3 regions of the Streptomyces sp. NPDC059828 genome follow, and region 3 is predicted to be linked to each of the others. Evidence: riboswitches for the same ligand, from Rfam matches in the RefSeq annotation. Region 3 holds a riboswitch; each other region holds the start of a gene.
The links. Region 3 has a riboswitch for cyclic di-AMP ahead of ACFV6V_RS28390 (transglycosylase family protein). Riboswitches for the same ligand answer to the same signal wherever they lie in the genome.
Positions count from the first base shown of each region.

Region 1: another riboswitch for cyclic di-AMP. It lies ahead of ACFV6V_RS10680 (M23 family metallopeptidase); the one in region 3 lies ahead of ACFV6V_RS28390 (transglycosylase family protein).
Region 2: another riboswitch for cyclic di-AMP. It lies ahead of ACFV6V_RS17530 (NlpC/P60 family protein); the one in region 3 lies ahead of ACFV6V_RS28390 (transglycosylase family protein).

Region 1 is NZ_JBHWIW010000012.1:111,032-114,299, reverse strand. It holds gene ACFV6V_RS10685 (PrsW family intramembrane metalloprotease) at 1-130, shown strand, start outside; gene ACFV6V_RS10680 (M23 family metallopeptidase) at 167-1,222, opposite strand; cyclic di-AMP (ydaO/yuaA leader) riboswitch at 1,234-1,368, opposite strand; gene ACFV6V_RS10675 (PP2C family protein-serine/threonine phosphatase) at 1,597-2,742, opposite strand; gene ACFV6V_RS10670 (MerR family transcriptional regulator) at 2,949-3,268, opposite strand, start outside.
Region 2 is NZ_JBHWIW010000026.1:17,556-20,823, reverse strand. It holds gene ACFV6V_RS17535 (hypothetical protein) at 1-422, shown strand, start outside; gene ACFV6V_RS17530 (NlpC/P60 family protein) at 549-1,697, opposite strand; cyclic di-AMP (ydaO/yuaA leader) riboswitch at 1,696-1,887, opposite strand; gene pcrA (DNA helicase PcrA) at 2,120-3,268, shown strand, end outside.
Region 3 is NZ_JBHWIW010000063.1:25,755-29,022, forward strand. It holds gene ACFV6V_RS28385 (transglycosylase family protein) at 1-603, shown strand, start outside; cyclic di-AMP (ydaO/yuaA leader) riboswitch at 878-1,092, shown strand; gene ACFV6V_RS28390 (transglycosylase family protein) at 1,097-1,765, shown strand; gene eno (phosphopyruvate hydratase) at 2,121-3,268, shown strand, end outside.

The DNA.
Region 1 (3,268 bases), on a different contig from region 3:
GCTGCATCACCTCTGGCAGCGCAAGCATGTCGCGACACCGGCCCTGACCTATGCGGCGAGGGCGACGGGGCGCGCCCGGATACCTCCGCCGCACCGGGACTACGAGGACTACAACCCCTACCGGCACTAGGCCGTGTCCGGGCGGACAGCCCTTGGCGACTCGGGGTCAGACGGTCAGGCCCTTGTCCCGCAGCCAGGCGGCCGGATCCACACCTTCGCCGGACGGGGTGTGCACCTCCAGGTGCAGATGCGGCCCGGTGACATTGCCGGTCGCACCGACGCGTCCGATGGTGTCGCCGGTGCCGACCTCCTGGCCCGCGCCGACGGTCATCGACGACAGATGGCAGTACCAGACCTCGGAGCCGTCCTCGAGCTCCAGCACCACGCGGTAGCCGTACGCGCCCGACCAGCCCGCGGACTTGACGGTCCCTCCGTGCACGGCCTTGGCCGGGGTGCCGGTGGGGGCCGCGAAGTCGAGACCGGTGTGGTGGCCGGACGACCACATGGAGCCGGCCTCGCCGAAGGTGGAGGTGAGGGTGTACGAGGACGTGGGCAGCGAGTAGCTCGCGGCGAGCTTGGCGAGCCGGGCGGCCTCAGCGGCCTCCTCCGCCTCGCGCTGGACCTCGGCGGCCTTGGCCTCCGCCTCCGACTGCTGCTTCTTCGCCTCGGCCGCGGCGTTCTCCGCGGCGGTCTTCTCGGCAGCCGCTCGCGTCTCCGCCTCGACCTTGGCCTGCTGCTGCTCGGCCTGCTGGAGGATCCGGGCGCGCAGCGCCTCGCCCGCGGTGCCCTGCTGGGTGCCGACCGGCTCTGCGGTGTCGGTGGTGGTGGCGAGGGACATGGCGGTGAGCGGTGCGCCTGCCGCGCTGTCCGTGCCCTGTTCGTCGGAGCCGTCGTCCGAAATCAGGGAGCCCACGCCGGGCAGGGACTCGGCATCCGGGAGGTTGTCCGTGATGGTGTCGGGCAGCGAGATGGAGACGGCCGGCTTGTCCTGCGCGGTGGCGATGCCGCCCGCGCCGACGGCTGCGATCACGCCGACACCGAGAACGGTGGAGCTCCGGGCGAGGCCGCCCCGCTGCTTGACGACACGGTGCCTGCCGCGAACCGGACGGACGGACTCCTCCGTCGGGTTCCACTCCTCCGCCCCGTCGGAAGCGATCCATTCGGCGGACGGGGCCCACTCGGTGGTGGGAATCCCCTGGAGGGCAGGCTCGTTGGACGCCACGGAGGCGTGCTCCTTTCCTTCCTTCTCGCCTACCGGGTTAGCTGACGGGTTCGGAGCAGGAAGGTCTCCTACGGGCACACGAAGTGTCCGATTCACCCCAAGTGGTGGTTCCCCGGTTCCCTTGCGGGATTCGGCGCGTGCGCACGGTGCCGTCTCTTGCGACGACTGGGACAACCGCGCTGCGTTATCGAACGTTAATAGACGCCGAGGCTCTATTCCAAGCCGTTCCACTTGATCATTAACGATTTTCGGCCTGGACCAACCGCCCATTAGCTGGGTGAATCGGGCGAGTTGACCGCCTCTCACGCCACATTGTTCACCGTTGAATATCTGACGACTCATCATGCGGTGCAGGCCGAGGAAGCCTCAGGGCCTCAGGACACCACCGGCATCGTCCTGCGCCGCACCGGCTGCCGCACACCCGGCCTGCCGACCGCCAGCAGTGCCATGTCGTCCGTGAGCCCGCCACCCGTGTGTCGACGTACATCGGCGACGACCGCGTCCAGCAGGTCCTCGGGCCCGGGAAAGAGACGGCCCCCGAGCCGCGCCCGCGGATCGTAGAAGGTCCCGTGGTGATCGCGGGCCTCGGACAGTCCGTCCGTATAGAGGAGCAGCGTCGCCCCAGGCGGAAACGGGGCCTCGTCCGCACGGTCGGGCCAGTGGGCAAGATCCCCCATACCCAGCGGCAGCGCGTCCTGACTCGGCTCCAGCATGTCGAGCACGCCGTCCGCGTACAGCACGATGGGCGGCGGATGGCCCCGGTTGACGATCCGGACGCAACTACCGTCGTGCGGGATCTCCGCCAGGACCGCCGTGGTGAAGCCCTCGACCTCGTCGAGTCCGTGCGCCCGCGAGTGCTCCCGGGCCAGCGCCCGTTCCAGACGCTGCGCGATCCTCTCCAGCGAGGACTCCTCATCCGCCACCTCACGGAACGCCCCGAGCAGCACCGCCACCGTCGCGACCGCGTCCAGACCCTTGCCCCGGACGTCCCCGACCACCAGACGGACACCGAACGCGGTGTCCTGGACTGCGTACAGATCCCCGCCGATGAACGCGTCCGCCTGCGCCGCCTCGTACCGCGCGGCCACTTGCAGCCCCCCGATCCGTTCGGCGGGCTCGGGCAGCACAGCGAGCTGGGCCGCCTCGGCGATGACTCGGGCGGAGGCGAGCCGCTCACCGCTGCGGCGGAGTACCCGGTTGATGTAGAGGGCGACGATCGACACCGTGAGCACGGTCAGGACCTCGGTGGCCGGCGGCACCTGGCCCACCGTGCCGTTGTAGATGTTCAGCCCGAGCACGGTCAGCACACTGGCGACCATGGCGATCACGGTGCCGCGCCAGGTGTAGAAGGGGGCGGCGAGCAGCGGAGCGGCGGCGAAGAGCGGCGAGGCGCGGTAGGTCTCCGGGGTGAACAGGTCGAAGACCACACCGGCCATGATCATCAGCCAGGGCAGCAGCAGCACGAGAACACGGCCGCCGGTGTTGCGCCGGAAGCCTTCGTCGTCGCCGTACTGTGCCAAGACTGCTCTCCTGCCCGCTCCGCCCACGGCCGCGGACGGAGCCGCGTCCCACCAGGCTGGCCGCAGGCGCGCCCGGAGGCGAGTCGCCGTCGGCCAACCGGACTACGGCGCGGGGGAAGGGCGTGGTCACCGGGTGATGGTCACCAGGGGGCCCTCCTGGTGACCGTACCGCAGGGGCGGTACCTACGCGGGTCGGCTGAGCGGTCTCAGTCGTCGCTGAGATGGCGCTCCGCGTACACCTTCATCGCGTCACGCACGAACTCCGCCGTGCCCTCCGCGTGGCGGTCGTAGTTCTTCGCGAAGCGCGGATCGGCGACGTACATCTCGCCGAGCCCGATGACGTACGACTTCGTCGGGGTGACCGTCACCGACAGCCACTCGACGTGGCGCCTCGCGATCGCCTGCGCCTCCTCGCCGTCCACGGCGAGCCCACGCTCGCGGGCCCGCGCGAAGTCACGGGCGATCGCGACCTGACGGCCCTGGAAGTCCTTCTTCTCCTGGTCGCTCAGTGAGCGCCACCAACCGT
Region 2 (3,268 bases), on a different contig from region 3:
ACGATCTCGGATTGCTCGTGGAGGCGGTTGCCGCATGGCGGGCGGGCGTGCCGCTCGAAGAACTGGCGACGAGGTTCACGTTCATGGAGCTCGATGAGTTCGCCAGGGCACTCGACAGCGGGGAGCTCATTTCTGCGCAGTGGTCCGACCTCCTGTCGTCCGACTTCCACCGAGGAGAGCGGAACCTTCTGCGTCGCCTCCATGCGGATGACGTGCTGCGGAGCATGTTCCCGACGATCTCGCACGGGGCCGTCCGGCTGCGGGTGGATCCGCTGGACGGAACGAGCCGCCAGGTCCTGGTGCATGAGTTGGACGAGGCGCGTCATGAGGTCATGCGCGTGGGGGTGCCAGGGGCCACGTGGACCGAGGTGCCGACCGGCGATCTGATCGCCTGTCTGCGAGCTGCCTTGAACAGGGAGTGATCCCGGCAGCTCGGTGAAGCCGAACCCCGCCAGGTCGTCCCTGGCGGGGTTTCTTCGCGCTCATGCGTTCGGCCCGCAGGCAGCGGCCAGGCCACCCCGATCGGCCGGGCCGCAGCGTGATCCCGCTCAGGCCGGCCGCACGCTCCCGTGGATCGGCATGTAGTAGATCGATTCCTCGCGGACGTTCGCGCCCGGCTTCGGGGCGTGGATCATCTGCCCGTTGCCGATGTAGATCCCGACGTGGCTGATGTCGTCGTAGAAGAACACGAGGTCGCCGGGGACGAGGTCCTTCGCCGCGATCCGCTGACCCACCTCGATCTGGTCCCAGGTGGTGCGGGGCAGATCGACGCCGGCCGCGCGCCAGGCGGCCTGGGTGAGGCCGGAGCAGTCGTAGGAGCTGGGTCCGGTCGCGCCCCAGACGTAGGGCTTGCCGATCTGGCTGCGGGCGAAGGACAGCACCTGCTGCGCCTTGGCGGCGTACGAGCCGGCGGAGGTGCCCGCGCCGGTTCCCGTGCCCTGCTGCTCCTGTTCCTGCTGCGCCCGGCGTTGGGCCTCGGCCTCCGCTCTGGCCGCTGCCTCGGCCCTGGCCTTCGCCTCCGCCTTGCGGTGTGCCTCTTCCTCCCGCTGGCGCTCCAGTTCCGCGAGCCGTGCCCTCTCCTCCGCCGTCAGCTTCGACAACAGCTCCCGCGCCTCGGCGAGCTTGCGCTGCACCGTCTCCTTGGTGCTGCGCAGCGATGCCTGCGAGTCGGTGAGCGTCTCCAGGCTCCTGGTCGCCTCCGCGCGCTGATCCGCCGCCGCGGACCGCTGCTCCTCGAAGTCGGTGACGGCTTCGCGCTGTTCCTCGGACAGCCGGTCCATCAGGCGCGTCTGGTCGAAGTACTCCTGCGGGCTGTCCGCGAGGAGCAGCGCGGCGGTCGGGGTGACCGTTCCGGTGCGGTACTGGGCGGCGGCGTACGAACCGAGCGCGCGGCGGGCTTCGTTCAGGGACTCCGTGCGCTCCGCGGCGTTGTCCAGGAGCTGGTCCACCTCGCGGCGCTGCTGCGCCGTTTCCTCTTTGGCACGGTCGTACTGCTGGGTCGCGGTTCCGGCCTGGCGGTAGAGGTCGTCGACCTTCTTCTGGACCTCTTCGACGCTGGGCTGCGGTTCGGCCTGGGCGCTCTGCGTGGACAGCAGGGTGACGCCCGCGATGGCTGCCGTCGTGAACCCGACGGCGGGATTCTTCGTACGTGTACCCGTGTGGGCACGCGCTTTGCGATGCGATGCCAAGGCAGGCATCTCCTTCCGTTTGCCGCCTACCGGGTTAGCTGTCGGGTTCGGACGGAACGGAAGGTTGTCCTACGGGCCTTGATGCAACGTGGCCCGATTCACCCCGGTGGGGCCCCTCTTGTGCGGGTGGGCACAGGAGAGTTGGGTCCCCGGTTCCTCACCTTCCTTGCGGAATGGTCGGATTCGGCGCGAGCTGCCCGATTGGCGTTGGTCGCCGCGGGGGTACGGGCTGCCTTGGCGAGCACGCTAGCCAAACTGTGGCGCTCGTGTGAAGGTCGGTGCGCATTATGTCCGATACATTTCCGTGACCTTGGCGTGTCGTGGCCGCAACTTCACAGAATGTGACGAGCGTGGATTGGCGTGATCGAGACGCGTGATTGAGGCGAAGGCGGCGGCGGGCTGTCAGTGCGGCGGCCTAGACTCGTAGAGCGATGAGCAGCCTCTTTGACGACAGCTTCCTGGCCGGCCTCCAGCGCTCCGCGGCCTCGGAGGAGCCCCCGCCTCCGGAGCCCGACGAGCACGCCCCCGCCGAGGACGTCCCTCACGACCTCTTCGGGGGTCGCTTCGACGTGCCCCCGACCAGGGACGAGTACTACCGCAGCGGTGTGCCACGCCCGGCCGTGGACCCCGCCGCGCTGCTGGAAGGCCTGAACGAACAGCAGGGCGCCGCCGTCGTCCACACCGGCTCGCCGCTGCTCATCGTGGCCGGAGCCGGTTCCGGAAAGACCCGGGTGCTGACCCATCGGATCGCCCACTTGCTGGCGACCCGCAATGTCCACCCAGGGCAGATACTGGCCATCACGTTCACCAACAAGGCCGCGGGCGAGATGAAGGAGCGGGTCGAGCAGCTCGTCGGCCCCCGCGCCAACGCGATGTGGGTCTCCACCTTCCACAGCGCCTGCGTCCGCATCCTGCGCCGCGAGAGCAAGAAGCTCGGCTTCACCTCGTCGTTCTCGATCTACGACGCCGCCGACTCGAAGCGGCTGATGGCCCTGGTCTGCCGCGATCTCGACCTCGACCCGAAGAAGTTCCCACCGAAGTCGTTCAGCGCCAAGATCTCGAACCTCAAGAACGAGCTGATCGACGAGGAGGCGTTCGCCGATCAGGTGGCCGGGGGCGGCTCCCAGGCCGGAGGCTCCGGGGGAGGCTTCGAGAAGACGCTGGCCGAGGCGTACCGGATGTACCAGGCGCGGCTGCGCGAGGCCAACGCCCTGGACTTCGACGACATCATCATGACCACCGTCCATCTCCTCCAGGCGTTCCCGGACGTGGCCGAGCACTACCGGCGCCGCTTCCGGCATGTCCTGGTGGACGAGTACCAGGACACCAACCACGCCCAGTACACCCTGGTGCGTGAGCTGGTCGGCGAGGGATACGAGGACCTGCCGGCCGCCGAGCTGTGCGTCGTCGGTGACGCCGACCAGTCGATCTACGCCTTCCGCGGCGCCACGATCCGCAACATCCTCCAGTTCGAGGAGGACTATCCGGACGCCACCACGATCCTGCTGGAGCAGAACTACCGTTCCACCCAGACGATCCTCTCCGCCGCCAACGCCGTCATCGAGCGCAACGAGAGCCGT
Region 3 (3,268 bases):
GTCAAGAGCTCGACCGCGCCGCAGGTCGACCCGGGTGACCTGGGTGCGCAGGACCAGACGCTGGGCGACTCCGGCGACTCCGGCGAAGAGGCGGACCCGCCGACGTTCGGTGACGGCGCCGACGCCGTCACTCCGGAGCCGTCGGCCTCGGCACCGGCCTCTGCCTCGCCGACCTCACCCGACGCTTCCACGGACGCCTCGGAGTCCGCGGAGCCCCCGACCGGCGACGACGGCACCTCGGAGTCCGCCGACGCCTCCCAGGGGGAGAGCAGCGGCACCGGCAAGCATCGCGGCACTCCTGCCAATGAGGATGAGGCGGATGAGGCGGGCACGGCAGGCGAGGTGGACGAGGCGGGCAATTCGGACGATAAGCGTGAATACGGCGGCCATGCCTCACGAGGTGACGCATCGGCACGAGACGCCGCCGGTGCATCGGATGAGTACACCGTCCGCCCCGGCGACAGCCTCTCGACGATCGCCGACGCGCACGAGGTGCCCGGCGGCTGGCCCGCGCTCTACGAGGGGAACCGCCAGGTCGTCGGGATCGACGCCGATCTCATCCTGCCCGGCCAGAGTCTCGATCTCGCCCCCGAGCAGGAGTAGTTGGCGGGGGTGGTAAGGGAGCTTATGTCCGCTTCTGTGAAAGTGAGACATGAGTCTCTTCCGGTCAACTGACCCCGGATGGCCGCCAAGTGGGGCCATCTACCCTCTCACCTGCAAAAACGGACATCAGGCTCCGTCAGATATGGGCGATTTCTCCCCGATGTTCCTCCTTTGAACATCGGGGAGACGTGTGTTTACGGTCTGACCGCTCGCCATACGCGGGCCCCGTCGACCGTCACGCCGAATCCTGCCGTCGGTCGAAGGGAACAGCCGTCGCGTTCAAGCGCCGTAGGCAGGAGCGGGGGACCCAAGGTAAGTGCCGTGCCGGCCCGATGAGGGCCCGGAACGGCTTGGGGTGAAGCCGCGCGCAAAGCCGCGCGGCCGGGCAACTCGTCTTCCGGTTCCGTCGGACACCCGATCGACGGACAGGGGGACACCCCATCGGCCCGAACCCGACAGCTCACCTCGTAGGCGTCGGTGAGGGGATCACTTCATGCTGCTTTCCGGCAAGGGCAAGCGCCGCCGCCCGAACGCCCGCACTGCTCGTATCGCCGCCTACGCCGCCGGGGTCACCGGTGCCGCCATCGCCGCGCCGCTCATGATCTCGGGGACCGCCTCCGCGGCGACCTCCTCCGAGTGGGACGCCGTCGCCCAGTGCGAGTCCGGCGGCAACTGGTCGATCAACACCGGCAACGGCTACTACGGCGGCCTCCAGTTCTCGGCCTCCACCTGGGCCGCCTACGGCGGTACCGCCTTCGCCGCCACCGCCGACCAGGCCAGTAAGGGCGAGCAGATACAGATCGCCGAGAAGGTCCTGGCCGGCCAGGGCAAGGGCGCGTGGCCGAACTGCGGTGTGAGCCTGTCCAGCACCCCGTACAACGGCGGCACCGCCGAGGCCCCCAAGACCGAGCCCGCCAAGAAGCCGGCCGCGAAGCCCGCCGCCCCGAAGCGCGCCGAGGCCCCGACCACCCGCTCCCAGCGCTCCGCCGCCCCGGTCAAGAAGGGTGACGGCGAGTACAAGGTCAAGCCTGGTGACACCCTCAGCAAGATCGCCGAGGCGAAGAAGGTCAAGGGCGGCTGGAAGAAGCTGTTCGAGCTCAACAAGGACATCATCGGCAACGCCGATGTGATCCACCCCGGTCAGCTGCTCCACCTGCGCTGACCCACCCGGCAGAACCTCGGGGCCTCCTTCCGCTCAGGGGCCCCTGCCCAGGGACTCCCCCCACCGGGGACCCGTGAGGTGACACCCCTCGCGGCATCCCCGTCCCCCGGCAACCCCGGCCCGGCGCACCGCACCTCGCCGTGTCCGTACGCTCCCTTCCCCCCGTAGCGCTATGGACACGGCAGGTGCACCCGGGCCGGGGTTTCTGCTGGTTTGCCTCCCTTTTTCGTCCCACGGGCCGGGCACCGGCAGGCCGGGGCCCCCGGTCCGGATAGGCTCATGTCGCAAGGCCAAAGCGACCCTGCACCGACGCTGCGGCAGCGGCGTCACTCCTAGCGACACATCCCAGAAGGAGATGCTCGTGCCGTCCATCGACGTCGTCGTAGCCCGGGAAATCCTGGACTCCCGAGGCAATCCCACGGTCGAGGTCGAGGTCGGCCTCGACGATGGCAGCACCGGCCGTGCTGCTGTGCCCTCCGGTGCCTCCACCGGTGCGTTCGAGGCCATTGAGCTCCGTGACGGAGACCAGAACCGCTACATGGGCAAGGGCGTCGAGAAGGCCGTCCTCGCCGTGCTCGAGCAGATCGGCCCGGAGCTCGTCGGGTACGACGCCACCGAGCAGCGCCTGATCGACCAGGCGATGTTCGACCTCGACGCCACCGACAACAAGGCGTCGCTCGGCGCCAACGCCATCCTGGGCGTCTCGCTGGCCGTCGCCCACGCCGCGTCCGAGGCCTCCGACCTGCCGCTCTTCCGCTACCTGGGCGGTCCGAACGCGCACCTGCTCCCGGTGCCGATGATGAACATCCTGAACGGCGGCTCGCACGCCGACTCCAACGTGGACATCCAGGAGTTCATGATCGCCCCGATCGGAGCGGAGTCCTTCTCCGAGGCGCTGCGCTGGGGCACCGAGGTCTACCACACCCTGAAGAAGGTGCTGAAGGAGCGCGGTCTGTCCACCGGGCTCGGTGACGAGGGCGGCTTCGCCCCGAACCTGGACTCCAACCGCGAGGCCCTCGACCTGATCATCGAGGCCGTCAAGCAGGCCGGATACGCGCCCGGCAAGGACATCGCCCTCGCGCTCGACGTGGCCGCCTCCGAGTTCTACAAGGACGGCAAGTACCTCTTCGAGGGCAAGGAGCGCTCCGCCGCCGAGATGACCGAGTACTACGAGGAGCTCGTCTCCGCGTACCCGCTCGTGTCCATCGAGGACCCGCTGTTCGAGGACGACTGGGCGGGCTGGAAGGTCATCACCGACAAGCTCGGCACCAAGGTGCAGCTGGTCGGCGACGACCTGTTCGTCACCAACCCGGAGCGGCTCGCCCGCGGCATCGAGGAGGGCACCGCCAACGCCCTGCTGGTCAAGGTCAACCAGATCGGTTCGCTGACCGAGACCCTGGACGCCGTCGAGATGGCCCAGCGCAACGGCTTCAAGTGCATGATGTCGCACCGCTCCGGTGAGACCGAGGACGTCACCATCGCCGACCTGGCCGTCGCCACCAA